One region of the Paenibacillus mobilis genome, then DNA from elsewhere that is predicted to be linked to it. Evidence: predicted binding sites of a transcription regulator. Region 1 holds the regulator's gene; the other holds the start of a gene.
What was found. The regulator CtsR, encoded in region 1, represses protease genes until heat stress. The targets are predictions, from matches to a motif close to ATGGTCAATAAAGGTCAAACA.
Positions count from the first base shown of each region.

Region 2: the regulator CtsR is predicted to act here: its motif matches at 10,487-10,507, upstream of clpP (ATP-dependent Clp endopeptidase proteolytic subunit ClpP).

Region 1 covers NZ_JBZCMS010000018.1:138-15,016, forward strand. The annotation lists gene AC3ZPD_RS21700 (hypothetical protein) at 147-299, shown strand; gene AC3ZPD_RS21705 (CtsR family transcriptional regulator) at 1,234-1,695, shown strand; gene mcsA (protein-arginine kinase activator protein McsA) at 1,784-2,299, shown strand; gene mcsB (protein-arginine kinase McsB) at 2,315-3,382, shown strand; gene clpC (ATP-dependent protease ATP-binding subunit ClpC) at 3,467-5,911, shown strand; gene radA (DNA repair protein RadA) at 6,140-7,507, shown strand; gene disA (DNA integrity scanning diadenylate cyclase DisA) at 7,521-8,597, shown strand; gene pssA (CDP-diacylglycerol--serine O-phosphatidyltransferase) at 8,756-9,478, shown strand; gene AC3ZPD_RS21740 (nucleoside triphosphate pyrophosphohydrolase family protein) at 9,559-9,954, opposite strand; gene AC3ZPD_RS21745 (PIN/TRAM domain-containing protein) at 10,185-11,270, shown strand; gene ispD (2-C-methyl-D-erythritol 4-phosphate cytidylyltransferase) at 11,407-12,114, shown strand; gene ispF (2-C-methyl-D-erythritol 2,4-cyclodiphosphate synthase) at 12,111-12,584, shown strand; gene gltX (glutamate--tRNA ligase) at 12,712-14,169, shown strand; gene cysE (serine O-acetyltransferase) at 14,767-14,879, shown strand, end outside.
Region 2 covers NZ_JBZCMS010000007.1:34,197-49,075, reverse strand. The annotation lists gene secG (preprotein translocase subunit SecG) at 26-256, opposite strand; gene AC3ZPD_RS14190 (hypothetical protein) at 397-918, shown strand; gene AC3ZPD_RS14185 (LLM class flavin-dependent oxidoreductase) at 962-1,975, shown strand; gene AC3ZPD_RS14180 (OsmC family protein) at 2,135-2,596, opposite strand; gene eno (phosphopyruvate hydratase) at 2,799-4,085, opposite strand; gene gpmI (2,3-bisphosphoglycerate-independent phosphoglycerate mutase) at 4,232-5,785, opposite strand; gene tpiA (triose-phosphate isomerase) at 5,787-6,539, opposite strand; gene AC3ZPD_RS14160 (phosphoglycerate kinase) at 6,605-7,786, opposite strand; gene gap (type I glyceraldehyde-3-phosphate dehydrogenase) at 7,902-8,912, opposite strand; gene AC3ZPD_RS14150 (sugar-binding transcriptional regulator) at 9,005-10,030, opposite strand; tRNA gene AC3ZPD_RS14145 (tRNA-Arg) at 10,304-10,378, shown strand; gene clpP (ATP-dependent Clp endopeptidase proteolytic subunit ClpP) at 10,697-11,293, shown strand; gene AC3ZPD_RS14135 (hypothetical protein) at 11,575-11,871, shown strand; gene AC3ZPD_RS14130 (PdaC/SigV domain-containing protein) at 11,978-13,105, opposite strand; gene AC3ZPD_RS14125 (GDSL-type esterase/lipase family protein) at 13,318-13,956, opposite strand; gene AC3ZPD_RS14120 (ABC transporter permease subunit) at 14,084-14,879, opposite strand, start outside.

The DNA.
Region 1 (14,879 bases):
CTGCCGTATTATCGGCAGTGCTCTTTTTCTTTTTTTATCCTTTTTGAAGAGTAGATCTAATCTTGAACAATAAAAGAATCTAGCTTTAGCTTTTTGAGAAGGACCTTTTTAGAAGACTTATACATGTGAAGCTAGGGGGATTCATTTTGAAGAAGATATTGATTGCTGGCGTGTTTGCTTTATTGCTACTGTTAAGCGTCTGTGAATGGCAACCTCAAAGTTTATACATCGCCGCCTACCGATCAGCCATGGAAGGTGGCCTGGGATTATTTCAGGCTGCGTGGCGAACAAAATTATGATGAAGCCAGTCAAACTGTTGGATGGATACGACAGAGAGGATGAAGGGGCGCGGATTATAAGTCATTTACCTGGAAATGACTTTTAAAAGAAGGGGTACGTTGTCTGCAGAACAAACGGATATCAGAAACGGCTTAAATATTTATGCGATACATGTTAGGGAAGATGAAATTGGCGGCCCTTGGAAAATCGATATGATTGGTGGTTCCCCCAAGATGGACGATTAGGTAATCCGAAGACTGCTGTTGATAATATTAACAGTGGTCCTTATTTAATTCGCAGAATGAAGAGATTTGTTGTCTATACCAGCTTGTTATCCCCAAATTCTCATCCCCCCCCGTTATTGGATTTTCTTTTTATCTCCTTTCATACACATTTTATCCATAGCCGTGTATAAATTCGAACAAAGGTCGAGAACATTCTCCACAAATTCACAAACTCATCCCCATAATCCCCTTTTTAGTTTCGCTAACTCCAAGTATTAATTCGCTGAGAGGCTTAATCTGGCTTTTTGAAAGCATTTATCCACAGGAAAGGACTCAATCTCGATAAGTTTATTCTTTTGGCTTAGGGATAAGTCGAGCATGGGGGAATTTGTTCGTAAAAACGGAAATCGGGTAATAATAAAGACGACTGTAGTGACAACGGTGATTTTGAATGGGCGACTAATTTAGTCCTTAAATGAGGATTTTATCGAGGATCAGTGCTTCAAAATCCCCGTGCAGCAAGAATAAATAATCTCCTGTAAGCCCAAACTAATGATAAAAACGAAAGCACTTGGCAAAAAAGAAAATTGTGCTATAATATGAATAAAGTCAAAGAAAGTCAAAGTCAATAATAGGCTTTTTCTAAGGTTTAAGTAAAGGTAAGTAAGGGTCTAAGTAAAGGTTTAGGTAGAAGTTTAAGGTTTTTTGTAATACTGAGGAGGGGAAGGGATTGCGCAACATCTCGGATATTATTGAGAAATATCTAAAAAGCATGATGCATGATAGTCCTTCCGGAGCTGTAGAAATTCAGCGGAATGATTTGGCTGATAAATTCTCCTGTGTGCCTTCCCAGATTAATTATGTAATAAGCACTAGATTTACGCTGGAGAAAGGTTACCTTGTGGAGAGCAAGCGCGGCGGCGGCGGTTATATCCGCATCAGGCGCGTAGAGCTTCCGGGACCTATGTCGCTTCATACCCATCTGCATCAGACGATCGGTTCCGAAATGGGACAGTCGGCGGCGGAAGGATTGATTTATCAGCTGGAGGAAGCGAAGGTGCTGACGCCTCGCGAAGCCAATCTGATGAGAGCGGCCATTTCCAGGGAAGTGATAGCCTTGAAGCTTCCGTATCGGGATCAGATCAGGGCGAATATCATGAAGGCGATGTTGATTTCGCTTTTGAGCAAGTAACGGAGTCAACGAGTATGAATAGTAAAGAAGAAACTCCTGCAGGAATTGTACAGCAATGTTCAGCCATTTCGTTAAGGAGGGATGCCGAATGCTTTGCCAGGAATGCGGGAAGCGACCGGCCAGTCTTCATTTCAGCAAAATTGTAAATGGAGACAAAAGCGAATATCATTTATGTGAATCCTGCGCCAGGGAAAAAGGGGATTTAATCCCGGGCACATCCGGCGGGTTTTCGATTCATAACCTTTTGTCCGGGCTGCTTAATTTCGAAACTGCCGAGCAGGGAAAACGGGCAACAAGCCCCGAGAATTTAAGATGTGAGGTCTGCGGCATGACTTATTCCCAATTCAGCAAGCTGGGAAGATTCGGCTGCAGTTCTTGTTATAAATATTTTAATGACCGTTTGGACCCGCTTTTCAAAAGAGTTCACGGCAGCACGGTCCACACCGGCAAAGTGCCGGTAAGGGTTGGCGGAGAAATCCGGACGAAACGCCAAATCGCTGATTTGAAACGCCGTTTGCAGGAGAGCATCAACCAGGAGGAATTTGAGGCGGCTGCCCAGCTCAGGGACCAAATCCGGGAGCTCGAGAGACAAATCAGCGAGTGATAGGGGGTCAAAACAATGAGTGCTATCCGTTTTACCGAGCAGCCGCTTAGCCACTGGATGAAGACGACCGGCGCCGAGTCGGAGATCGTCATCAGCAGCCGGGTGCGGATTGCCCGCAACCTGCAGCAGCATCCGTTTCCTCTGCTGGCTACGAACCGGCATTTGGAGGAAGTTCAGGATGAGCTGAAGGAAGTGCTTGAGGATCCAAGGCTTGAGGTTTACGGCGAAATTCATCCCATTGAGCTTTCTGCGCTTGATGAGCTGAACAAGAAGATGCTGGTTGAGAAACACCTGATCAGTCCGAACCTGGCCAATGAATCCCGAAATGGCGCTGTATTTATTAGTGATGATGAAAGCTTAAGCATCATGGTCAACGAAGAAGACCATCTCCGCATCCAATGTTTGTATCCGGGTTTTCAACTTAAGGAAGCCTGGGAGAAAGCGACGGCTGTGGACGATATTTTTGAAGACCATGTCAATTTTGCTTTTGATGATAAAAGAGGGTATCTGACCAGCTGCCCCACGAATGTGGGTACCGGTCTCCGCGCATCGGTCATGATGCATTTGCCGGCGCTGGTGCTGACGCAGCAGATTAACCGCATTTTGTCGGCCGTATCCCAAATCGGTTTGACGGTCCGGGGAATCTATGGCGAAGGCAGCGAAGCGATGGGGAACTTGTTTCAAATCTCAAATCAGATTACACTGGGACAAAGCGAAGCGGAAATTATTGATAATCTCCGCAGCGTAGTGCTCCAAATCATCGGTCATGAGAAAACGGCCCGCGAAAGATTGTTGAACGAATCGCGGCTCCGGGTAACCGACCGGGTGATGCGTTCCTTCGGCATTTTGTCCTATGCGGCGATGATCGACTCGAAGGAGGCGGCCCAGCGGTTGTCGGATGTGCGGCTCGGCATTGATCTTGGGCTGATTGAAGGCATTACCCCTCAGTGCCTGAATGAACTGATGGTGCTTACCCAGCCAGGCTTTTTGTACAATAACTACGAAGGCAGCATGGAACCTGGCGAAATGGATACATTTCGTGCCAGACTGATCCGTGAGAAACTGGGTAAAGGTTTAAAGTGACACCTTAGAGAAACCTAAAGATACATCTGAAGAAATACCTAAAGTAAGAAAAGGTAAATTCACCAATCATGGAGGTGCAGGAGAATGATGTTTGGACGATTTACGGAACGTGCGCAAAAAGTGCTGGCCTTGGCTCAGGAAGAAGCGGTAAGGCTCGGCCATAACAATATCGGTACAGAACATATTTTGCTGGGGCTGATTCGTGAAGGAGAAGGCATCGCCGCTAAAGCGCTTGTCGGACTCGGCCTTGGACTTGAGAAGATTCAGGATGAAGTAGAAACTTTGATTGGACGCGGCCAGGAACAGCCGACCAATATTGCATATACACCACGCGCTAAGAAGGTCATCGAGCTCTCGATGGATGAAGCTCGGAAGCTCGGTCATACTTATGTAGGCACAGAGCACATTTTGCTGGGACTGATTCGTGAAGGAGAAGGCGTAGCGGCCCGCGTGCTGAACAACCTGGGCATTAGCCTGAACAAAGCCCGCCAGCAAGTGCTGCAGCTGCTGGGCAGCAGCGAAGCGGTATCCAGCCACCATGGCCAGCCGGCGAACGTCAATACGCCAACGCTGGACAGCTTGGCCCGCGATCTTACCGCTTTTGCTAAAGAAGGCAATCTGGATCCGGTCATCGGACGTGCGAAAGAAATTGAACGCGTGATTCAGGTGCTCAGCCGCAGGACCAAAAACAATCCGGTGCTGATCGGTGAACCGGGGGTTGGTAAAACAGCCATCGCCGAAGGTCTCGCTCAACGGATCGTGGATAACGAAATTCCGGAAACGCTGCGCGATAAACGCGTTATGACGCTGGATATGGGTTCTGTCGTAGCCGGAACCAAATACCGCGGCGAATTTGAAGACCGCCTCAAAAAGATCATGGATGAAATCCGCCAAGCGGGCAATATCATCCTCTTCATTGATGAGCTGCATACGCTAATCGGTGCAGGCGGCGCGGAGGGTGCGATCGACGCCTCCAACATTCTGAAGCCGGCTTTGGCCCGCGGCGAGCTGCAGTGCATTGGCGCCACAACGCTGGATGAATACAGAAAATATATTGAAAAAGATGCGGCGCTGGAACGCCGGTTCCAACCGATCACGGTTGACCAGCCGTCTCCGGAAGAAGCCATTCAAATTCTGATGGGTCTGCGGGACCGCTATGAAGCGCATCACCGCGTGAAAATTACCGATGAAGCGATTGAACAGGCCGTTAAGCTGTCCGACCGTTACATCTCTGACCGGTTCCTGCCGGACAAAGCGATCGATTTGATCGACGAAGCAGGTTCCAAAGTCAGATTGAACTCTTATACGGCTCCGCCAAACCTGAAACAGCTTGAAAGCCGCCTGGAGGACATCCGCAAGGAGAAAGACGCTGCGGTTCAATCCCAGGAATTCGAGAAAGCGGCGGCTCTCCGCGATACGGAGCAGAAGATCCGCGAAGAGCTGGAGACGACCAAAAACCAATGGAAAGAAAAACAAGGCCGTACCGATTCAGAGGTAACGCCTGAAGATATCGCTCAGGTTGTAGCCAGCTGGACCGGTATTCCGGTAAACAAACTGAAAGAGGAAGAAACCGAACGCCTCTTGAATATGGAGCAGATCCTGCATGAACGCGTCATCGGCCAGGAAGAAGCCGTTAAGGCTGTCAGCCGCGCCATCCGCCGCGCCCGTGCGGGTCTGAAGGATCCAAAACGTCCGATGGGTTCGTTTATTTTCCTTGGGCCAACCGGCGTAGGTAAAACCGAGCTTGCACGCGCGCTTGCGGAAGCGATGTTCGGCGATGAAAATGCGGTCATCCGGATCGACATGTCCGAATACATGGAGAAACATTCGACTTCCCGTCTCGTCGGAGCGCCTCCGGGATATGTGGGTTATGAAGAAGGCGGCCAGCTGACGGAAAAAGTACGCCGCAAACCTTACTCCGTAGTTCTGCTTGATGAAATCGAAAAAGCACACCCTGAAGTGTTCAACATCCTGCTTCAAGTGCTTGAAGATGGACGTCTGACAGACTCCAAAGGCCGTGTGGTTGACTTCCGCAACACGCTGATCATCCTGACGTCCAACGTCGGCGCCGAAGCGATCAAACGGAACACGACTATGGGCTTTACCGCTGCGGTTGACGCAGGTGCGGACTATGACAACATGAAAGGCAAAGTGATGGATGAGCTTAAGAAAAGCTTCCGTCCGGAGTTCCTGAACCGGATCGACGAAATTATCGTCTTCCATTCCCTGCAGGAAGCCCACATTGCCGAAATCGTTACGCTCATGTCCGAAGAGCTGCGCAAACGGCTCCGTGAATACGACGTCGATTTCCTGCTCACCGACAAGGCGAAAGCGTTCCTGGCCAAAGCCGGATTTGATCCGGCCTACGGCGCACGTCCGCTCCGCCGCGCCATCCAGAAGCATATCGAGGACCGTTTGTCCGAAGAGCTGCTGACGGGTAACGTGAAGAAAGGCGATTCCCTCATCATCGATGAAGAGAACGGCGAACTGACGGTAAATCCGGCAGGAAAAATTTCATCGGAAGCGTAAGCTTCCTTTGGAATTCTAACGGGGCACAGAATAAAATAACCCAAAGGCCGCTCTGACACCGGGTGTCAGAGCGGCCTTTTTTTCGTTTTGCCGGGATGCCTTTCGACTGCTAAATAATTTTGGATTTTTGCCGATGAAAAGGTTAGGAAAATAGCGCGGGAGGAACTTTTGTTCCGTCTTGAGAAGTGGTAAACTTTTTAATGGTGACTATTGTATAGGGAGAGGTCAATGGCTAAAACTAAAACAAAATTTTTCTGTACGGAATGCGGCTACGAAACCCCGAAATGGTACGGAAAATGTCCGGGCTGCGGCGCATGGAACTCCATGGTGGAGGAACTGGACACCGTGGTCAAAACGCAAGGCATGTCGTCCGGCATTTTCCAAAGTAAAGAAAAGCCGCTTCCCATCATAAGCATAGATAGTGGTACGGAGCAGCGGGTGCAAACCGGCATCGGCGAGTTGAACCGGGTGCTGGGCGGAGGTCTGGTGCCGGGTTCGCTGATTTTGGTCGGCGGGGATCCGGGCATCGGGAAATCGACCCTGTTGCTGCAAACGTCGCATGAGCTGGCCAAGTCAGGCCTTAGAGTGTTGTATATTTCAGGCGAAGAATCCGTTCGCCAAACCAAAATGCGCGCAGAAAGACTGGGGGCTTTATCTCCGGAGCTGTACGTACTGTGCGAAAGCAGCGTGGAACGGATCGAGGAAGCGATTGACAGCGTAAAACCTGACTTTTTGGTGATAGATTCGATTCAAACGGTTTATTTGTCGGAAATTACGAGCGCACCGGGCAGCGTATCCCAGGTCCGGGAATGCACGGGCCGTTTTATGCGGATAGCCAAAGGGCAGGGCATTGCCACCGTGCTGGTCGGACACGTTACGAAAGAAGGAGCCATCGCAGGCCCGCGGATGCTGGAGCATATGGTGGACTGCGTCCTTTATTTCGAAGGGGAACGACACCATACGTACCGGCTGCTTCGGGCGGTGAAAAACCGCTTCGGCAGTACGAATGAGATCGGGATCTTCGAAATGAACGAATCCGGTTTGGCGGAGGTGTCGAATCCTTCCGAGCTGTTTCTGTCGGAAAGATCGGCGGGAGCGGCGGGCTCGACAGTTGTTGCCAGTATGGAAGGAACAAGGCCTATGTTGGTGGAATTACAGGCGCTGATCGCAGCCACACATTTTCCGGCTCCGAGAAGAATGGGAACCGGCGTAGACCTTCATCGGATGAACCTGATCATCGCGGTGCTGGAGAAACGGATGGGCATGTTCCTGCAAAACCAGGACGCTTACTTGAATGTGGCAGGCGGAGTACGGCTCGACGAGCCGGCCGTCGATCTGGCGATTGCGGTGAGCATCGCTTCAAGCTTCAGGGATGTGCCGACGAAGCCGGAAGACGTGATCTTCGGTGAAATCGGCTTGACGGGCGAGGTTCGGGCGGTGTCCCGGGCAGAGCAGCGGGTGCGGGAAGCGGCAAAGCTCGGCTTTAAGCGGGTTATTTTACCGGAGAAAAGTTTAAAGGGGTGGAACAGCCCCAAAGAAATAAAGGTCATTGGCGTAAATACCGTAGCTGAGGCGCTGTCGGCCGCGTTAAATTAGGGGGCAAGAGGGAATGAAAGAACCGAATCAACTGGAGAAAATGAATGACCTGCTTAGGCTGGTTGCGCCGGGAACCGCTTTTCGCGACGGGCTTGAAAACGTGCTCCGCGCCAAAACAGGCGGCCTGCTTGTCGTCGGCTACAGCCCTGAAGTGATGGAGGTAGTGGAGGGCGGATTTTTCATCAACTGCGATTTCTCGCCGAACTATTTGTATGAGCTGGCCAAAATGGACGGGGCGATTATTCTCAGCGAAGATTTGAAACGGATTTTGTATGCCAACACGCAGCTGATTCCGGATTCGTCGATTTCCTCTTCAGAAACCGGGATCCGGCACCGTACCGCCGAGCGGGTGGCCAAACAGACCGGCAAGCTGGTGGTCTCGATTTCCCAGCGGCGGAATATCATTACCTTGTATCAAGGCGGGCTGCGGTATTCGCTGAAGGAAATCGGCGTAATCCTGACGAAAGCCAATCAGGCGATCCAGACGCTGGAGAAATACAGATCCGTGCTGAATCAGGCTTTGACGAACCTTTCGGCTTCGGAGTTTGAAGAACTGGTTACGCTGCCGGAGGTCATTAACGTCATTCAAAGGGTCGAAATGGTTATCCGAGTCAAGCTCGAAATCAAACGTTTTATCAACGAGCTCGGCACTGAAGGAAGACTGATCAGCATGCAGATGGAAGAGCTGGTCAGCAATATGGAGGAAGAAGCCTGGCTGCTTTATAAAGATTATGCCAAAGAAGACGACGACGAAGCGATTCGTGATATCATTATGGGACTTAAACGCTCAAGCGATGATGAGCTTCTCGACGTTCACCATATTACGCGCCTGCTGGGTTATCCCTCTTCCGCAGCGACCTCCGAAGAGATCATTGCTCCAAGGGGTTACCGGATTTTGAACAAAATCCCGCGCCTGCCGAATGTGATCATTCATAATTTGGTGGAGCGTTTTGATCAGCTGCCGGGAGTTATGATGGCTTCCATCGGAGAACTGGACGAAGTGGACGGTATTGGCGAATCCCGGGCCAGAGCGATCAAAGACGGTTTAAAACGATTGCAAGAGCAGGTATTTATTGACAGACAAATCTGATTGGATTAGAATACATGGATGCGGCTTTTGGAAGGTATCATCTTATGTCGATCCTGCAAGAGGAATTACCAGCGGCTGCTGGTATTCCCAAGTAACCTCCGGAAGGTTTCATGCTGAATCTCAGGAAGGTTGGGGAACAATAAATTAGAGGTGAAGAAATGATAACAAAATCAATTCCGAACATGTTTACGCTCGGTAACTTGTTTCTCGGAATGATCGCCATCATGTTGACGCAAAGCGGGAAGTACAGTTTGGCGGCCATCATGGTCATTGTGGCGATGCTGCTGGACGGACTCGATGGGCGTGCTGCACGAGCGCTGGGATGCCAAAGCGAATTCGGCAAGGAGCTTGATTCATTGTCAGACGTCATTTCTTTTGGCATTGCGCCGGCCATGATTATGTACAGTATCTCCTTCCACAGCGTACCGACTGCACTTGCCTGGATTGTCACCGCGATCTTCCCGATGTGCGGCGCTCTCCGATTGGCCCGTTTCAACGTAAAGCCCGGCATTCCGGGGTATTTCGTAGGTCTGCCGATTCCGGCTGCGGGAAGCGTGCTTGCAACGCTGTCTTTGTTCCACAAAGAAATCAGCGCTCTTTATTTTATTATCGCCATGCTGCTGTTGTCTTATTTGATGGTCAGCACGGTTCGTTATCCTAATTTCAAGAAAATCGGGTTACCCCGCAAGGCCGTTTGGATTGCTCCATGGATTGTTATGGCGGCGATCGTTATTGCGGTCAAGTTTCCGGAGGAATTGTCGAAGCTTATTTTTGTCCCGCTGGTCCTTTATGCCCTGTATGGCTTCAAACAAAACATTGAACGCCTGTTTAAACGGAAAAATCATTCCTCCGAAGAAGTATATCGTTCGAAGAACTCATAATATAAACCTGATTCAGCAAGAAAAGCCGTCCGGCTCGCCGGGCGGCTTTTTTGCATTTGCTTATATAGACTAAACCAGGCTCAAGACAAGTTAAACAAACCAAGCGTACTGCATTTTTTGGATTCGTTTTCGACGACTTCATCCATATTGATATCAAGCAAATTGCACAGTGCGGACATGTAGAACAAATTTCGGCCCAATTCGGCGCTGATGGCTTCCCGGCAAGCGTCGCACAATTGTCCGTGGACATGTTTGCCCGCGACTTCCTTCGCCTGCTCAAGGCTCATTTCCGGTTCGAGAATTTGTTTGGTCGCATGGAGTTCAATGCAGCCGCATTCCGTTACCGCTTTGACGACAGCTCGATTGACAGAAGCGCTGCTCTGACCGTTTTTGGAGAGAACATCCAGCAGACTGCGGTGACGGAGCAGCAATTCAGAGACTTGTTCTTGAAAAGACTGTAAGGTTAATGCGCTCATTTTTCCATCCACCTTTATCAAGTTAAGTTGCATTTATTATAGTCTAGGCCCAAAACCATTTTCAACCAAAAAAGAAAAGCTTCGCCTAACTGAAAATCCCTGTTCTGAAGCAAATTGAAGCTAACAAGGCTGGAATTCGGCAGCAGTCCGGCATAAAAAATTTTCCCCGCGGGGATTGAAATACCAGTATTTGGTTCATACTGGGTAACAAAAGGAGGTGAAAGGACTCCATGATAAAGAGAGCCTTTCAAATATTAGCAGGCCTTTGCGGGGCCTGGGCTGGCTATACGAATGAAGCCTTGTATCCCTATTTGCCGCAGTCATTCCAAAATGTATTGGTCTCTATGAATGAGTTGAGCGTTCATCTTATTTTTGCTGCCGTAGGTGCTTGCCTCTTTCTTTTGATCTTCTCTATCTTTGCAAAAATGATTTCAGACCGTGTGCTTTCCGGCATCACTTCTTTGTCCAGACAACCTATGGATCAGCTTGCGGCCGGCGCGGCCGGGCTGATGGCGGGACTGCTTATTTCACTGCTGCTGTACCCGGCAACGACATGGCTTGGAGACATGAGCGATTGGGTAAGGCTGGCCAGCGCCTGTCTGCTTGGTTATGCGGGTTTGCGTATCGGGCTGGAGAAAAAAGAAGAGCTCGGCTCCTTCTGGAAGTCCGGCAAATGGAATGCCGTGCAAGCGGAAGAGAAGTGGGCCCATGAACACAAAATCCTGGATACCAGCGTCATAATCGACGGGCGGATCGCGGATATTTGCAAAACCGGTTTTATTGAAGGTACGATCGTGATCCCTCAATTTGTACTGGAAGAACTTCAGCATATTGCCGATTCTTCGGATTTGCTCAAACGCAACCGGGGACGCAGAGGGCTGGATATCCTGAACAAGATCCAGAAAGAGCTGGATGTGCAGGTGTTGATTTATGAGGGGGATTTCGAAGAGATTTCCGAAGTGGACAGCAAGCTGGTCAAGCTTGCCAAACTTCTTCACGGCAAAGTCGTCACCAACGACTTCAACCTGAACAAAGTGTGCGAGCTGCAGGGCGTGTCCGTGCTGAATATCAATGACCTGGCTAATGCGGTTAAACCGGTTGTGCTGCCGGGCGAAGAGATTATGGTCCAGGTGATCAAAGACGGGAAAGAATACGGGCAAGGCGTAGCTTATCTGGATGACGGGACTATGATCGTCGTCGAGGGAGGACGCGATTTTATCGGCAGCATCACCGAGGTTCTGGTGACGAGCGTGCTGCAGACCTCGGCGGGACGGATGATTTTTGCGAAACCGAAACTGTTGGAAAAAGCCCAATAACAAGGTATGATGGATGAAGGAAATCGGCGGATATAAAGCCGGAGCCGGATTGCGGCGGTTAATGCCGCATTGGAACGGCACCGGATTCCGCACATCATATTAAGCAGGGCAGGAGATACGTTTGACGGAACCGGGAATGAGGCGGCAGGTCGGCGCCGTGATTGTGGCGGCGGGCCGCGGCACAAGGATGGGAACAACCGAAAGCAAGCAGTACCTGCTGCTGGACGGCAAACCGATTATTGTACATACGCTTGAAGTTTTCGAGCAGGAGCCCCTTATTTCAGAGATTGTACTTGTGACAGGGGAACAGGATGTGGAACGCTGCCGCAGTTGGGTGGCCAGTTACGGACTCCAGAAAGTGACCACGGTCATTTCAGGCGGTGCGGAACGCCAGGATTCGGTATATAAAGGGCTGCAGCAGTTGGCTGCCGAGTGGGTGCTTGTTCACGACGGAGTCCGTCCGTTTGTGTCCGGCGCTCTTATTCGTTCGTGCTGCGAAGGGGCCTGGGAAAGCGGAGCCTCGGTGCTGGCCGTTCCCGTTAAGGATACGGTGAAGGTCGTGGGTGCGGACGGTTTTGTGAGTGCTACACCGGACAGGCGGAGCTTGTGGGCCATTCAGACCCCACAGGCTTTTCGGCGTTTAGAGCTGATGGAGGCGCATGAGGACGCCCGGAGGAACGGCTTTATCGGCACCGACGATTCGATGCTGGTTGAACGGATGGGAACCCGGGTTAAAATTGTGCAAGGCGATTATACCAATATTAAAATTACAACCCCGGAGGATCTGGATTATGCGGCGTTTATCCGGTCCGTGCGGGGACGGCAGGGAGAGGACAAGAAATGATTAAAGTGGGACAGGGATTTGACGTCCATCAGCTGGTGGAAGGCAGGCCGTGTATTATTGGGGGAGTAACCATTCCTTATGAAAAAGGGCTGCTCGGCCATTCCGACGCGGATGTGCTTCTGCACGCGATCAGCGACGCCATACTTGGCGCCATTGGCGAAGGAGATATCGGCCGTCATTTTCCAGATACGGATGCGGCTTTCAAGGATGCGGACAGCCTGAAGCTGCTGGAGCAGGTGTGGGCGATGGTGGAGAAACGGGGCCTGAAGCTCGGCAACCTTGATGCCACGATTATTGCCCAAAAGCCGAAAATGGCTCCGTATATTCCTCAAATGGTGGAAATCATCGCCGGCGCCTTGAAGGCGGAACCGGCCAATGTGAACGTCAAGGCTACTACGACGGAGCAGCTCGGATTTGCCGGCCGCGGGGAAGGCATTGCTGCGCAGTGCATCGTTTGTCTGACGGCCTAATCTATTGTCTGTGCGGATTAAATTATGCTATGATCGTGGAATGAACCCGGGATTTCAGGCGTGAATACGCTGATGCCGGGTAATTACTTTTTACCGAAGGAATAGAAATCGTGGAGGGGACTTACCAATGAGCGAAGTACGTGTCCGTTATGCACCGAGTCCGACGGGGCATTTACATATCGGCAATTCGAGAACCGCTTTGTTTAACTACTTGTTCGCCCGCAGCCAGGGCGGAAAATTCATTATCCGGATCGAGGATACGGACGTGAAGCGGAACGTGGCCGGCGGGGAAGAAAGTCAGCTGAAATATTTGAAATGGCTTGGCTTGGACTGGGACGAAAGCGTGGACGTGGGCGGCGAATATGGTCCTTATCGTCAGACTGAACGTCTGGAAATTTATAAAGAGTACTGGCAGGATCTGCTGGACCGCGGTCTGGCGTACAAATGTTATTGTACGGAAGAAGAGCTGGAGGCGGAACGCGAAGCCCAGCAGGCCAGAGGCGAAACGCCCCGCTATTCCGGCAGATGCCGCCATTTGACGGATGAGCAGCGTGCTGCTTTTGAAGCGGAAGGCCGTGTGCCGAGCGTTCGGTTCAGCGTGCCGCAAGGACGGACTTTTTCCTGGGACGACCTTGTTAAAGGCACGATAAGCGTAGAGTCGGATATTTCCGGCGACTTCGTCATTGTGAAGAAAGATGGAATCCCGACTTATAATTTTGCGGTGGTGCTGGACGATCATCTGATGAAAATCTCGCACGTGCTGCGCGGGGAAGACCACGTATCCAATACGCCCCGCCAGCTGATGATTTATGACGCGTTCGGCTGGGAGCCGCCGGTATTTGCGCATATGACGCTTATTGTGGGCGAAAACCACAAAAAGCTGAGCAAACGCGACGAATCGATCATCCAGTTCATCGAGCAGTATGATAAACTTGGGTATCTGCCGGAAGCGCTGTTCAACTTTATTTCCCTGCTTGGCTGGTCGCCGGAAGGGGAAGAGGAGTTTTTCACGCGCGAACAGCTGATTTCGATCTTCGATGCCAAACGCCTGTCACGCAGTCCGGCCGTGTTTGACACGAACAAGCTGGCGCATTTGAACAACCATTACATTAAAAATTCCGACCCGAAACGTATTGCCGACCTCGCGATCCCGCATCTTCAGCAGGCGGGCCGTCTGCCGCAGGAGCTTTCGGCTGAGCAGCGGCAGTGGGCGGAAGCCCTGGTGGCGCTGTATCAGGAGCAGATGACGGCGGCTTCCGACATCGTCGGGTTGTCCGAATTGTTTTTCCGCACACATCTGGAGCTGGATACCGAAGCCGCGGCGATTCTGGCGGAAGAGCAGGTGCCTACGGTGCTTAAGGCCTTGCTGGATAAGCTGGCTGCGACCGAAGAGTTCAGCGCTCCGCATATCGCGGCTTTAATCAAGGAAGTGCAGAAGGAAACCGGCTTTAAAGGAAAACAGCTGTTTATGCCGATCCGCGTTGCTTTGACCGGGCAAATGCACGGCCGCGATCTTAACCAAACGATTTATCTCCTGGGCAAAGATACGGTGCTCGACCGTTTAAAAGCCCAAATTAAAGGTTAATTCCGCTCGCTTCTTGTCAGATGTGCGGCTTTTGAGTAAGATGAAGGCATATGAAACCTATATAAACCAGCGATGAACAGGAGAAGTAAGCCTGGCAACGCGCCTTACAGAGAGGATGACCGGCAGCATGAAACGAGCTGCGCGGCTGAGAGTCGTCCGGTGAGCGTTCGGCCGAAATGCACCTTGGAGCTGCCGCTTGAATGCGCGGGGACTGAGAGATGTCCGCTCGCCGCTGTAGAGTGCGCCGTTTTGTCCCCGTTAAGGACACCGGAGAGGATCTGGCTCTTGTCTGTCCGCCTTTTGCTTGCATGCAAAAGACGAGGGGGGATCAGATAAGCAGAGTGGGACCGCGTTTATAAAGCGCCTCTGCAGCATGATGCTGCAGGGGCGTTTTTTCATTTTGGATCGGGAAGAGTCGCGATCGAAAGAAAGTTCCGGGTTCCTGAACCTTTTTTATAGGGATCGGCTCAACCACAAACCACAGAGCACCAGGGTTCTCTTGAACCGATGGCATCATGCATTTCATGCTTTACCGAAAGTTGGAAGATGCAGGCAGCGGAAAAGGCTGCAGGGTATTGACAGGGGGAGGGATCAGGTATGTTCAAGGCGTTCAGATCAGATATCCAGGCCGTGTTTGACAATGATCCCGCGGCTAGAGGATGGTTTGAAGTGGTGTTCACTTACTCGGGGCTTCATGCGATATGGAATCA
Region 2 (14,879 bases), on a different contig from region 1:
ATTTTACCGATATGGATAACCGCGCTTATTGGAATACCGCAACCAGAATAGCCACGATAAAAAATCCGGCTGCCATTACGATTGTGGTGCGTTCCAGCACCAATTCCATGCCGCGTGCTTTCGTTTTACCGAAAAGATGCTCCGCACCTCCGGAGATGGCACCGGCCAGACCCGCGCTTTTACCTTTTTGCAAAAGAACGACTGTAATCAAACCGATGGAAAAGATAACCAACAAAATTTTCAACAGAATATCCATTCATTCCACCCCCTAGGTAGATACATCTATAATCCTAAAAAACAATTATCGAAACTACACATTGCCTATATTTTATCACAGCCGACTGACCTAACACAAGCTATAATTCATTTCAAGACGAACCTGAAAGGAGAAAGAGGATGTCAAAAACTAAAAGATCGGGTACGAAAAAGCCGTTTACCGTCTGGCTGCTTGCTGTTCTGCTAATTTTATTAGGTTTGGGCGCCGGTTTTGGCGGAGGAACGCTGGTGCTGGACCCCACAGGCGGACTGCTTGGTCTGCCAAAAGATATCATGATGGTGAACTGGTTTCCGGATTATTTGATTCCTGGACTGATTTTGTTGATCGTGCTGGGGATTTGTCCGGTCATAACCGCTTCAGGACTGCTGCTGACATGGAACTGGCGGTTTGTCCAGGCCCTGAACCCCTATAAAACGCAGCATTGGTGCTGGGCTTTTTCCCTCTATGCCGGCTTCGCTTCCCTGATCTGGATCATGGTGGAGATCTATATTTTACAGGCCATCGCGGTTGTTCACCTGATCTATTTGGCGGTCGGCTTTGCCATCCAGATCCTTACCCTGCTGCCTCCGGTTATCCAATACTGTAAACGCAGCGAAAATCCTTCCTCACCATCCTCGCAGATTCAAAGTTTAAAATTTTGACCTCTCGCCCTCCAACTTGTAAAGTAGGAGTTGAGGTGATGACATGTTAACGAGACTAGGTGTTCTCGACCAATCGCATATAAATGAAGGCGGCACGGCCGTTCAGGCCTTGTCCGACACAACCCGGCTGGCGCAGGAGGCGGACCGCCTCGGCTACCACCGGTATTGGGTGTCCGAGCACCACAGCTCGCGCAGCCTGGCTCATTCCAGCCCGGAGGTGCTGATCGCCCATCTGGCATCGCACACTTCCCGGATCCGGGTGGGCTCCGGCGGCATCATGCTGCCGCATTACAGCGCCTATAAAGTGGCGGAAAATTTCCGCCTGCTGGAGGCGCTGTACCCTGGCCGGATCGATCTTGGGATCGGCCGCGCGCCGGGCGGGCGGCCCTTGTCCACACGGGCGCTGCAGGAAGGCCGGTATCATCACGGCGATACTTATCCGCAGCAGGTCGTCGACCTGATTGCGTATTTGAATGACGCCGTGCCGGCCGACCATCGCTTCCCGGGCATACTGGCAGCCCCGTCCGTGCCAACGGCGCCGGAGCTGTGGCTGCTTGGGTCCAGCGGCGGCACCGCTGGACTGGCTGCCGAAGTCGGCGCGTCGTATGCCTTCGCGCAGTTCTTCGGCACCGCCGGCGGCTCGGAATCGGTCCACATGTACCGGGAACGGTTTATCCCGTCCCTGATGGAAGAAGGACCCCGGGCCCTCGCCGCCGTGATGGTCATTTGCGCCGACACCGAAGAAGAGGCGCTGGACCTGTCCTCCAGCGTCAGCCTCTACTTCTACGCGCTTGAGACCGGCATGGAGCTTTCGTATCTGCCTTCGGTCGAAACGGCCAAAAGCTATCCTTACACCCCTTACGACCTGGCACGCCTGGAAGCGGCCCGGGAGAAGCGAGTGATCGGCACGCCGGAGCAGGTAAAAGCCAAACTCGAAAAGCTGGCCGAAGAGTATCAGACAGAGGAGCTGCTGCTCGTGTCCCCGATTTTCGATCTGCAGGCGCGTCTGCGTTCCTACCAGCTTGTGGCGGAAGCTTTTGGACTGCAAAAAGCTTAATTCGAATTCGGTTCGCCTACTTACTTCAAAGGCAATATCCCAACGGCAGATTCATAGCCGTGTATGATCTGGAGCGCCGCATCCTTTGCGGCGCTCTTTTTTACCCGCAAAAAAAGGCTGCAGGAGTCCTGCAGCCTTTTACGTATTTTTCAAACCGTCCTACTGGGCCGCCTTGGCGGCAGCCACTTCGATGTCCGGCTCGGTTGCGAGCGCCACGTTCCCTGCTAAAGCGCGGGAAATCATGCAGGCTCCCTCCGATTTACCGGCGATCAGTCTGGCCCGTTCTACTTCCCGTTCACCGGAACCGGCCTTAAGCACAATATGCGGACGATGCACAATACTTTCATAGGTGAAAATATTGTTGGTGACGTCCACCGTCCCTTCCGAGTTCAGCGTTAAGCTCTCCGTCTCGATTCCCGACCGTTCCAGTGCCGCGGCCAAAGTGATCAAATAACACGTCGCCGCAGCTCCGAGCAGCATTTCGTCCGGGTTCGTTCCCGTCCCCGGTCCGCCCATCGGCTCCGGAATGGAGATTACCGTTTTCAAGTTGCCGGTCTCGATGGTTCCTTCGCTGTTGCGGCCGCCGTTCCAAACGGCGTTCAGTTGAAACAAGTGTCTCATGCCGTTGCCTCCTTAATCATCATGGTATGGACGTATGGTCTCTCTGCAGTCATTGTATACGAACAGACGCAAATTTGCCATATTTGAGTAAAAACAGCAGGACCCGGAATGTATGCAGATAGAAAAATCCCCCGGCATATCGAAACACACCGGAGGATTCCATGCTAGATTTATACCCGTTAAGCTTTCATTCTTTCAAACCTTATTTTTTCAGGTTGTAGAAGGAGTTCAAGCCGTTGTATTGAGCAAGTTCGCCCAATTGGTCTTCGATGCGAAGCAATTGGTTGTATTTTGCGATACGGTCCGTACGGGAAGGAGCACCTGTTTTGATTTGGCCAGCGTTTGTTGCAACCGCGATGTCGGCGATTGTGCTGTCTTCGGACTCACCGGAACGGTGGGAGATAACAGCTGTATAACCAGCGCGTTTAGCCATTTCAATAGCGTCGAAGGTTTCTGTCAAAGTACCGATTTGGTTTACTTTGATCAAGATGGAGTTGCCGATGCCGTCTTCGATGCCTTTAGCCAGACGTTCTGTGTTCGTTACGAATAGGTCGTCACCAACCAATTGGATTTTGTTACCCAATTTCTCAGTCAGCAGCTTCCAGCCTTCCCAGTCGTCTTCGGAGCAGCCGTCTTCGATGGTGATGATTGGATATTTGTCTACCCAAGAAGCGAGCAGGTCAACGAACTCAGCGGAAGTGAAGGATTTGCCTTCGCCTTCCAGGTGATATTTACCGTCTTTGAAGAACTCCGTGGACGCAACGTCCATACCCAGGAATACGTCTTTGCCTGGTGTGTAGCCGGCTTTCTCGATCGCTTCGATGATCGAAGTCAAAGCATCTTCGTTGGAAGTAAAGTTAGGAGCAAAACCGCCTTCGTCACCAACTGCCGTGTTCAGGCCTTTGCCTTTCAATACGGATTTCAGGTTGTGGAAGATTTCAGCGCCCATACGAAGCGCTTCTTTGAAGCTTGGAGCGCCTACAGGGAGTACCATAAATTCTTGCACGTCAACGTTGTTGTCGGCATGTGCGCCGCCGTTAACGATGTTCATCATAGGAACTGGCAATTGCTTAGCGTTGAATCCGCCGAGGTAAACATACAAAGGCAGGTCCAAAGCGTCTGCTGCAGCGCGGGCTACAGCCATGGAAACCGCCAGGATGGCGTTAGCACCGAGTTTGCCTTTGTTAGGCGTTCCGTCCAAAGCGATCATCATTTTGTCGATGCCCAGTTGGTCCAGAGCGTCCATGCCGATCACTTCGGGAGCGATGATGTCGTTAACGTTAGCTACGGCTTTCAGAACGCCTTTGCCCAGGTAACGGGATTTGTCGTCGTCGCGAAGCTCAACGGCTTCGTGAGCGCCTGTGGAAGCACCGGATGGTACGATAGCGCGGCCGATAGCGCCGGATTCCAGGTAAACTTCAACTTCAACAGTCGGGTTGCCGCGGGAGTCGAGGACTTCGCGTGCGTATACGTCAGAAATAATAGTCATTTTGAGTATTCTCCTTTTCGAAATCATTTTTTCAAAGTTGGTTTGTGTTGTGTACTAAAGCTGTACTAAAGCCTAATCGGCTTTCTGGTAAAACTTCTCTGAGCAGAAGTCTAACGCTTTATGTTCGCTTTCGCAAGCAAGCAGGCTTATTTGCGGCTGGCGATCATGGATTGTCCTGTCATTTCGGCAGGCAAAGGCAGCTGCATCAGATCCAGGATCGTTGGCGCAACGTCAGCCAAAATGCCATGCTCGCGCAGAACGACATCATGGGAAGTCACGATAAACGGAACAGGGTTTGTCGTATGAGCCGTGAAAGGACGGCCATTTTCGTCGAATACCATGTCCGCGTTGCCGTGGTCGGCGATGATGATCGCTACGCCGCCTTTGGAAACAACGGCATCCACGACTTTACCTACGCATTCGTCCGTTACTTCAACCGCTTTGATCGTTGGCTCCAGCATGCCGGAGTGCCCAACCATGTCCGGGTTGGCGAAGTTCAGGATGATCGTATCGAAGTTCTCTTCTTCGATCTCTTTCACGGCTGCGGCCGCTACTTCGTAAGCGCTCATTTCAGGCTGCAGGTCGTAAGTGGCGACCTTCGGCGAGTTGATGAGGATACGGGTTTCGCCCGGAAGCTCCACATCGCGTCCGCCGCTGAAGAAGAACGTTACGTGAGGGTATTTTTCAGTCTCCGCAATGCGAAGCTGTTTCTTGTTGTGCTGCACAAGCACTTCGCCCAGTGTGTTATCCAGGTTTTTAGGCTCGTAGGCTACGTATCCCCCAACCGTTTCGCTGAACAAGGTCAAGCATACGAAATGCAAACCTTCAGGGAATTTTGGTCCACGATCAAAGCCGCGGAAGTCGAGGTTCGTGAACACTTGGGACAGCTGAATCGCACGGTCCGGACGGAAGTTCAGGAACACGACGGAATCGCCGGATTCAACGGAACCGACCGGCTCTCCTTGACCGTCCACAATTACAGTCGGCACCATGAATTCGTCAAACACGCCGTTGCTGTAAGAATCTTTAACAGCTTGGAGAGGATCCACGTAGTGAGGACCTTCGCCGTAAACGATCGCACGGTAGGACTTCTCTACGCGGTCCCAGCGTTTGTCGCGGTCCATCGAGTAGTAACGGCCGGAAAGCGTCGCAATTTTGCCGATACCGATCTCTTCGATCTTCTTGATCAGCTGGCTCAGGTAACCTTCACCGCTGTCAGGAGCTACGTCGCGGCCGTCAAGGAAAGCATGGATATACACTTCCTGCATATCTTCTTTCTTGGCCAGCTCCAGCATCGCAAACAAATGGTCGATGTGCGCATGCACGCCGCCGTCGGACAAAAGGCCGTACAAATGCAGCTTTTTGCCGTTTTTCTTGGCCGCTCGAACCGCTTCAACCAAGGTTTGATTGTCAAAAAACTCGCCTTCGCGAATGGATTTCGAAATCCGGGTCAAATCCTGATAAACGATACGGCCTGCGCCGATGTTCAAGTGACCCACTTCAGAGTTGCCCATTTGGCCTTCCGGCAAACCTACCGCTTCACCGCAAGCGGTCAACGTGGTATTCGGATATTCTTTCAGATAACGGTCATAGTTCGGTTTCTTGGCTTGGGCAACCGCGTTGCCTTCCACCGTGTTGCGAAGACCGAAACCGTCCATGATGATCAGGGCTACAGGTCTTGGTACAGTGTTTCCAGCCATCTTACTTGGCCCCCTCAACCAGAGCGATGTAGGAAGCAGGCTGCAGGCTTGCGCCGCCTACGAGCGCACCGTCGATGTCGCTTTCGCTCATGTATTCCTTAACATTTTCAGGTTTCACGCTGCCGCCGTATTGAATGCGAACTTTGCTCGCCGTTTCGGAGCCGTAAAGACCATCCACCAGGCTGCGGATATAAGCGATAACTTCGTTTGCATCCTGAGCAGTGGAGGATTTGCCTGTGCCGATCGCCCAGATAGGCTCATAAGCGATTACGACCTGAGCGGCCTGCTCGGCAGTCAAACCTTTAAGCGCAGCTTCGGTTTGCACCTTAACTACTTCTTTAGTTTGGCCGGCTTCGCGCTCTTCCAGCTTCTCGCCTACGCAAGGGATTGGCGTAATGCCGTATTTGAATGCCGCGTGCACTTTTTTATTCACGATTTCGTCGGTTTCGCCGAAATAAGCACGGCGTTCGGAGTGCCCGATGATGACATAATCGACACCGAGCTCCTGCAGCATTTTGCCGCTGATTTCGCCGGTAAACGCGCCTTCGTCTTCGAAGTGAAGGTTTTGGGCACCGATCTTGATGGAAGTGCCTTTAGCCGCTTCCACCAATGCCGGGAGGTTGGTAAACGGAGCGCAGATGACGCTTTCTACGCCAGCTACTTCCGCTTTGCCTTTAACTTCTTCGAAGAACGTTTTTGCTTCGGAAACCGTTTTGAACATTTTCCAGTTCCCTGCAATAATTGGTGTTCTCATGCCGTTAAACCTCCAATGTTTCTTTCTTAAATCCGTGGTGCCACTAAGCACCGGTTCAAGCCGTCTTATTTATCGTTCAAAGCCACTACGCCTGGCAAAGCCTTGCCTTCCATGAATTCGAGGGAAGCGCCGCCGCCAGTGGAAATGTGATCCATTTTGTCAGCCAGATGGAATTTCTCTGCTGCCGCTGCGGAGTCACCGCCGCCGATGATGGTGTAGCCTTCTGTAGTTGCGCAAGCTTCAGCCACTTCACGTGTTCCGTTAGAGAAAGGTTCAATTTCAAATACGCCCATAGGTCCGTTCCAAACGACGAGTTTGGAGTTCTTGATGACGTCCGCATAAATCGCACGTGTTTTAGGACCGATATCCACACCTTCCCAGCCTTGAGGAATGCTGTCGATGTCTACGATATCTTTGTTGGCATCCGCTTTGAAGTCGTCAGCGATCACGCAATCGACAGGAAGCAGAAAGTTTTTGCCGAGTTTCTTGGCTTTTTCGATGAAGCCCAAAGCTACGTCCAGTTTGGAGTCGTCGCACAGGGACAAACCGATTTCATGGCCTTGAGCCTTGAAGAAGGTGTAGGACAAGCCGCCGCCAATAAGTACGTTGTCTGCAAGGTTCAGCAGGTTATCGATCACGTCAATTTTATCTTTAACTTTGGAGCCGCCGATGATCGCAGTGAAAGGACGTTCCGGATTGGACAAGGCTTTGCCCAGAACGGACAATTCTTTTTCCATCAGAAGACCGGATACAGCCGGCAGATAATGCGCGATACCTTCCGTGGAAGCATGCGCGCGGTGAGCGGCGCCAAAAGCATCATTGACGAACAGATCGGCAAGCTCGGCGAATTGTTTGGCAAGCTCCGGATCGTTTTTCTCTTCGCCCGGATAGAAGCGCACGTTCTCAAGCACAAGCACGTCGCCATTGTTCAGTTCGGCGATTTTGGCTTTCACGGCTTCGCCTACAGCTTCATCCGCTTTGGCAACCGGTTTGCCAAGCAGCTCAGCCAAACGTTCAGCAGGAGCAGTCAAACGCATGGATTCGTTAACTTCACCTTTAGGACGGCCCAGGTGGCTCGCCAGGATCACTTTCGCACCGTTTTCGATCAAATATTTGATCGTAGGCAGCGTTTCGCGGATCCGGGTATCATCCGTAATTTTGCCGTCTTCGAGCGGCACGTTAAAATCGACGCGTACAAATACGCGTTTGCCTGTTACTTCTACATCGCGAACACTTTTTTTATTCATGGTTCGTTCCTCCGCACCCTTAAATTTGATTATCTGCAATTCAAGGAAAAACACTCATCATGTATAAAGAGCGGAAACACTGGCTGTTTCCGCTCTTTGGTTTCAAGCAAGGCTCTTATTTAGCCAGTTTTGCGAAGTGTTCCAAAGTACGAACGAGCTGCGCAGTGTAGGACATTTCGTTGTCGTACCAAGCTACTGTTTTCACCAATTGTTGGTCGCCAACAGTCAATACTTTAGTTTGAGTAGCGTCGAACAGGGAACCGAAAGTCATACCTTTGATGTCGGAGGATACGATTTCGTCTTCTGTGTAACCGAAAGTTTGTGGATCAGTAGCGGCTTTCATTGCTGCGTTAACTTCGTCCACAGTTACTTTTTTGTTCAGTACAGTAACCAGCTCAGTCAGGGAACCTGTAGCAACTGGAACGCGTTGTGCAGCGCCGTCCAATTTGCCTTGCAGTTCCGGGATAACCAGGCCGATTGCTTTAGCAGCACCAGTTGTGTTAGGGATGATGTTTTCAGCAGCGGCACGAGCGCGGCGGAAGTCACCTTTCGCATGCGGAGCGTCCAAAGTGTTTTGGTCGCCAGTGTAAGCATGGATTGTAGTCATCAAACCTTCTACGATACCGAAGGAATCGTTCAAAGTTTTAGCCATAGGAGCCAGGCAGTTCGTTGTGCAAGATGCACCGGAAATAACGGTTTCAGTTCCATCCAGCGTGTCATGGTTTACGTTGTAAACGATGGTTTTCATGTCGCCTGTAGCCGGAGCGGAGATTACAACTTTCTTAGCTCCGCCTTTCAGGTGAAGCTCGGCTTTTTCTTTAGTTGTGAAGAAGCCTGTGCACTCCAGAACGATGTCAACGCCTAGGTCGCCCCAAGGAAGTTCTTCAGGGTTGCGGTTAGCGAGAACTTTAACTTCTTTGCCGTTTACTTTGAAGAAACCTTCATGAACTTCAACTTCACCGTTGAATTTGCCTTGAGTTGTATCATATTTAAGAAGGTGTGCCAGCATTTTAGCGTCAGTCAAGTCGTTGATTGCTACCACTTCGATACCTTCTACTTCTTGAATACGACGGAATGCCAAGCGACCAATACGTCCAAAACCGTTAATGCCTACTTTTACACTCATTGATAGATCCTCCCAAAGAAAAATATTTTTTTATATTTAGTCAGGCCTGATGACCTGAGTAAAACAACGTTGGTTCATACCGTGTCTGCATGCTACAGAGATTTAATGATCTCTTCGGCCGCCGCTTCGTCCGTGATCAGGATGTCCTCCTGCCCGAATTTCAGCACGGCGTGAATGGCCTGCGCTTTGCTGCGCCCGCCCGCAATACCGATGATCGTCTCCGTAGACTTGATGTCCTCGAGCCTTAAACCCAAAGTCAACATCTTATGAACTACGGAACCCTGCTCGTTAAAGTAGTAGCCAAAGGATTCGGCAATGGCTCCGTCTCTTGCGAGTTCTTGCACCATCTCACGATCCAGCTTGCGCCTGCGCGCCATTTCCATAGCGTCTCCGATGCCGTGCACCACGATCCGCGCCTTGCGGATCAAGTCCACAATCTCTTGAATGTTAGGGTCATGGACAAGGGAATCATAGGCTTCACGGCCAAGCAGATCAGGTACATGCAGCAGCCGGTATTCGGCGCCTACCCGTTTTGCCATGCCGGAAGCTATCGTGTTGGCCTGGATTTCCAGGCTTTCGCCAAGACCTCCGCGGGCCGGTACAAACCAGCTTCCTTTAATAGGCGATGCCGGAGGCGTAAGCTGCTCGGCCATAACGGCCAACGTCGATCCGCCGGTTACGGCGACCACGTCATTGTCCCCGATGACTTCAAGTAAAGCTCTAGCTCCTGCACGTCCCAGCTCACGTTTGGCGGTTTCGGCCGCTTCGCAGTCTCCTGGCACCACGACCACCTTCCGCAAACCGTAAGTGTCGCGGATCTTCTTCTCCATTTCGGACAGTCCCAGCAGTTCTTTCGCGAACGGCTTCATCTGTTCCAGCAGCTGGAGGCCCGCCGCACTGACTCTCATGCCCACATTCTCGATTTCGATAAGCCCTTGGGCCTTAAGGAGATCTGTTTCCGCGCGCAATACGCGTTCCGTCATATTCAGGGAGAGCGCAAGCGTGCGTCTTCCGATGACTTCCTCGAGCATGATCTGGTTCAGGATCAGATATCTCTTCTTGAGAACGTCCATGAGATCAGGCAGAAGCTGCTTTTGGATCTCCAACAAATCTCGCAATGTCTTCACTCCTGCGGCTTCGACTATCTCTCTCCATTCCTCTGGTCTTAAAATGTCCCGGGTTAACTTTTTAAGTCCCACTGATATTCTAACCAATTTCTCCTCTTGTTGCAAGTGCATCGTCCGTAGAATGAGCAAGTTTTCCATCCTCTATTCGTAAGACTCCGCAGACCTCTGCAATTGTAATAAATATAGCCGTTTGGGCTTGCTTTTTAATTTGGGAGCGACTATAATAAATTCTGTTGACTTTATTGAGGTCTCTTAAACAAATATGCGCCCGTGGTCCAATGGATATGACGTAGGCCTCCGGAGCCTGAGATCGAGGTTCGATTCCTCGCGGGCGCGCCATTTCAGCTTTAACGGCTTTTAAACAGCCGGGTCTGAAACCTTAATTGATGAAACATCCTATATATGTTTAACCAGAAGTCCGAGGAATCGGGCTTTTTTTAATCCGTTAGTTTGACTTTCTTTGACTTTCTGTTTGAAATTGTTTATGATGTGGTTATTAACAGTGTTGCTGGATATGGAAGGCGGTTTAAAGGGGACTGTTTTGGTCAATCCTGTAATCGCCGGGCCAAACGGGCCCATACTGTTAAACGCTGCTGCCTGTGTATCCCGGGCATTAAGCCTAATACTTACAACTTTAATTCTAGGAGGGTTTTTATCGTGAGTTATATTCCTATGGTCGTCGAACAAAGTAACCGCGGAGAGCGTGCTTACGACATTTATTCCAGATTGCTCAAAGACCGGATCATTTTCCTTGGCTCCCAAGTGAACGACGTTGTGGCCAACTCCATTATCGCGCAAATGCTGTTCCTGGATGCCGAAGAGCCTGGCAAGGACATTCACCTTTACATTAACAGCCCTGGCGGTTCCATTACGGCAGGCATGGCGATTTACGATACGATGCAGTTCATCAAATCCGACGTTTCCACGATCTGCGTGGGCATGGCGGCTTCCATGGGCGCGTTCCTGCTGAACGCCGGCGCCAAAGGCAAACGCTACGCGCTGCCAAACAGTGAAGTAATGATTCACCAGCCGCTGGGCGGGGCCGAAGGCCAAGCGACGGATATCGAAATCCGCGCGCGCCGCATCCTGAAAATGCGCGACAGCCTGAACAAAATCCTGGCGGATCGCACAGGTCAGCCTTTGGAACGCATCGAAAAAGACACCGACCGCGACTACTTCATGACTGCGGCGGAAGCCAAGGAATACGGCCTGATCGACAAGGTGATTGAGAAAGTAAATTCGGAAGGCGTATAAGCCTTCACGGCTTGGGATCATCTGAACCATTTTAAAGCGGTAATCCGCTGCGGTGTGCAACCGGCAGCGGATTACCGCTTTTTCTTTTTCCGGCAGCTCCCCGATCGAACCCTCACCTCCCTCCGCCAAAACCTTATGGTGAAGGGGAATCCCCTCTCGTTGCCCATTTTCACAATTTGGACGACCTTTTTTACAACTTGAATACGTTATTGCAATAGGTCCCCTCTATATTGAAGGAATAGGATTAGCCCCTAACTTAGACAATGGAGACGATAATGGTCATGGAAAAGATATGGATCATAGAGGATGAAGAGGCCATTGCAGAGCTTATCCGGCTAAATTTGAGCCTTCGGGGCACAGCCATTAAAGAAACAACCTCGTATGCTTATACCAGCAATATGTTCCATGTGCTGATCCATCTGGACAATGGCCAAACCGACATCGTGGACGTTGACAGCCATACCGGAGAAGTTTATTCCTATAAAGGCAACGCGGACCAAGGCGAGTTAGACTATATTAAGCAAGAGTCCCAATCGGCCGAGAAAGAGGATACCTCTTCCTATCTGGATCAAAATTAATTAAGTTAGCAGGTATTAAAAAAACAAAGAGCCGTACCCGGATAGAGGCAATCCCTCCGCCGGGTACGGCTGTTCAGATTTCACCTAACTTGAGATAAACCGCGGCTTAGTTGGCGGCAAGCGGGTTTACCCCTTTCGGCAGCAGCGCCGAAAACGGAAGATAATATTCCGGGAAGCCGGCCGCATAAGGCAAATACTCATAAAGCTGGAAGAAAATTACGAGGCCATCATCCTTCAGATAGAAACCCGGTTTGTCTCCAACGGTCTTAAAGCCGCCGAAGTAGCCGGGGGCGGTTTTCAGTTTGCCCCCCACCTTGGCATCGATAGCTTTCACAAAGTCGGGATTTGCTTTAAGGAGATCCGCCAGTTCAACTTGTTTGCCGTCGCTCAGCCGGAAGGTGAGACCTTCCAGAGCACTCATCCCGTGTGCACCGCCGGTGTAATCATAGTTCAACAGACGGAAGCTGAGATATCCGTTTCGGTTATAAGTGACCGCGTAATACATGTCGAATTCGTTTTTGGCGCCTTGCGGGCCAAGACCGAGCTCCTTCGAACGTTTCAAGGAATCCTGCACATAAGCATCCGCCCGGTCCTTAAAAATTTTGTTGATCTGCTCCTGAACCTCGTCATTCGCGAGGCCGCTGATTACCGGATACTGAATTTGAATATCCGTTATTTTATCCGACTGGGTCAAGCTTTTCGCCGTCACTTTCAAGTCGTTCAACTGGAGAGGCACGAGATTTACGGTTTTAGTCGCGTTGTTCCATTCCGCCCGGTAGCCCAGATTATCCGTCAGTAAATGCACGGACACATAATTTAGCCCCTGCTTGTTGATCCATTCGTAATCCGGAAATTGCGTGGCCCCGTTTACGCTGACGCCCACCGTTCCGTAGGCAGTCGGAGCAAGCTGGACGGCAAGATTCCCCCGGGTAATCTGATAAGTTTTTGTTTTGGCGTCATAGGACACCTTGAAGCCCAGACTATCGCGGAGAGCCGCAAGCGGAATCAAAGTCCCCTCCTGTCCCGCCAACGCTTTTTGCGTAAGAGGTTTACCGTTTAGCATCAGGTGGATGGAGGCCTGCTCTTTGGATGCTGCCGGAGCCGCAATGGCGGAGTTCGGGACCGAGGCGGCTGACACGGGCTGTACCGCAACCGCACTTGTCCCCGCCAGCAGGGCAGCAGCCAGCAGGGCGCCGCTCCATTTTTTATTGTTCCTATTGTCGTTCCTATTCATGTCGGTCATTCCTTTCATCGCTTGCTGATTCGACTGCCATCTTTCCCTAATAGGTTATTACCCGTTCTATTATAGCTTCCCCTCGCTCTAAGAAATTAAAGTTCCGGTAACAATCCAGAGACAATCCTGCCATTTCCCAGACAGAAACAAAATACCCGCATTCAGCCGAATGCAGGTTAAAGTGCTATACCTATTTCTTTTATATCTATTTATTATCCCAATCTTCCGTAGCCCAAAGCATTCAAATGCTCCGCAATCGTGCGGTATCCTCTTCCGTTCGGATGGAGGTGATCCAGAAACAACAACTCTCTTTCACGTCCGGAGAAATCGGGATAAATGTTGGCAAATCCGTACACCTGATTGGTGTACTGGGCCGCATAGCGGTTAAACTGCTGAACCCAGTCCGTCGCCTCGCCAATCCTCGGATAAGGATTATAAAGGCCTACCACACGGATGATATGAGCTTTTCCATACCCGGATTTCAACCGGTAAACTTCGCTTACGATACTCGAAAAATTCTGTTTGCACTCCTGCAGGGCCCCGCGCAAAATCCGCGACGTGTTCGAGGGCTGTGCCTGTGCGGCTTTGGAGGCCTTGATCAGGTCGTTGCCTCCTATGGAGATCGTAATTATATCGGCCTCTTTAAGCGCCTGTCTGAATGACGAGTTCCGGGTCACTCTTTGATCCAGCTCCGCACTGGTCAATCCGTTTACCCCCAGATTGGTGTAAGCGACAAACTCCCTCAGCCTGACTTCCGCCATCCGCCGATAAACGGGAACAAAGCCGTTTCCGGGCAGCGCCCCGAACCCGGTCGTCAGCGAATCTCCGATTGCCGTATATTGATAACTCATATGCTCCTCTCAGCACCTTTCAGCTATGCTCTCTATCTAACATATGAAGGAGCGCTAAAAGAGGAAACGGGGAATCTGTCCACACAGGCAAACGGCCAGGACGTACGGCCCTAACCCGGCACAGCGGTTAAAGCGGCAGATCCCTCCTTTTAAAGCTCATGACAGCAGCCGCATAACAAAGGACGCCAAAGGCGAGAAGCACCACTCCGGACAGCAGCAAATGTCCTTCTCCGGCGACAATGTCGCTCGGACGGTACAGGGAAAACGGGGTCAGCCATTTCATCCAGTCCAGACTTTCGGTCAGCTTGGCTAACAGATCAAAGGTATAGAACAAAAAGACAACCGTTCCGGAGAGGCCTTTCGCCCTTTTCTCTTCGTTGCTTAAACTAGAGATCAGAAAGGACAGGCCGCCCAGCGCAAAAAACAGCAGGAAGGCCTGCACGTTCATCCAGACAAAAGCCGTCCCGTCAAAAGCGTATTTGCCGCCGATCAGCCAGGCATAGCCCGCAAACCCGGCTAACGTCGTGACGCCTACCACCACCAGCAGCAGGCCGGTGACGAGCACCATAGCCTGCGCCCACGCGATTTTCCCCCGCGTTGTAGGCGCCGATAACAGGTAGGCCATTGATCCCTGATCGATAAGGCGGCTCATCAGCGTGCCCGCCAGCTGGACGGTAAAAACGCCAAGCAGCACCAGCATGATCAGCCCGTAGAACTCCACGAATATAAAGGCATCCACGCTGCCAAAGCCGCTGCCGAGGCCAAACGCGCGTGAAACGCCCTCCGGCAGGGAGCGGATCACTTCATCAACCGCGGAATTATTGCCCGCTATGCTGGGATAAACGCCGAGCATGAGCAGCATATAAAAAGCAGCGCCGACGGCATACTGCAGCAGTCCTTTGAGCTTGATGCCCATCATTCTT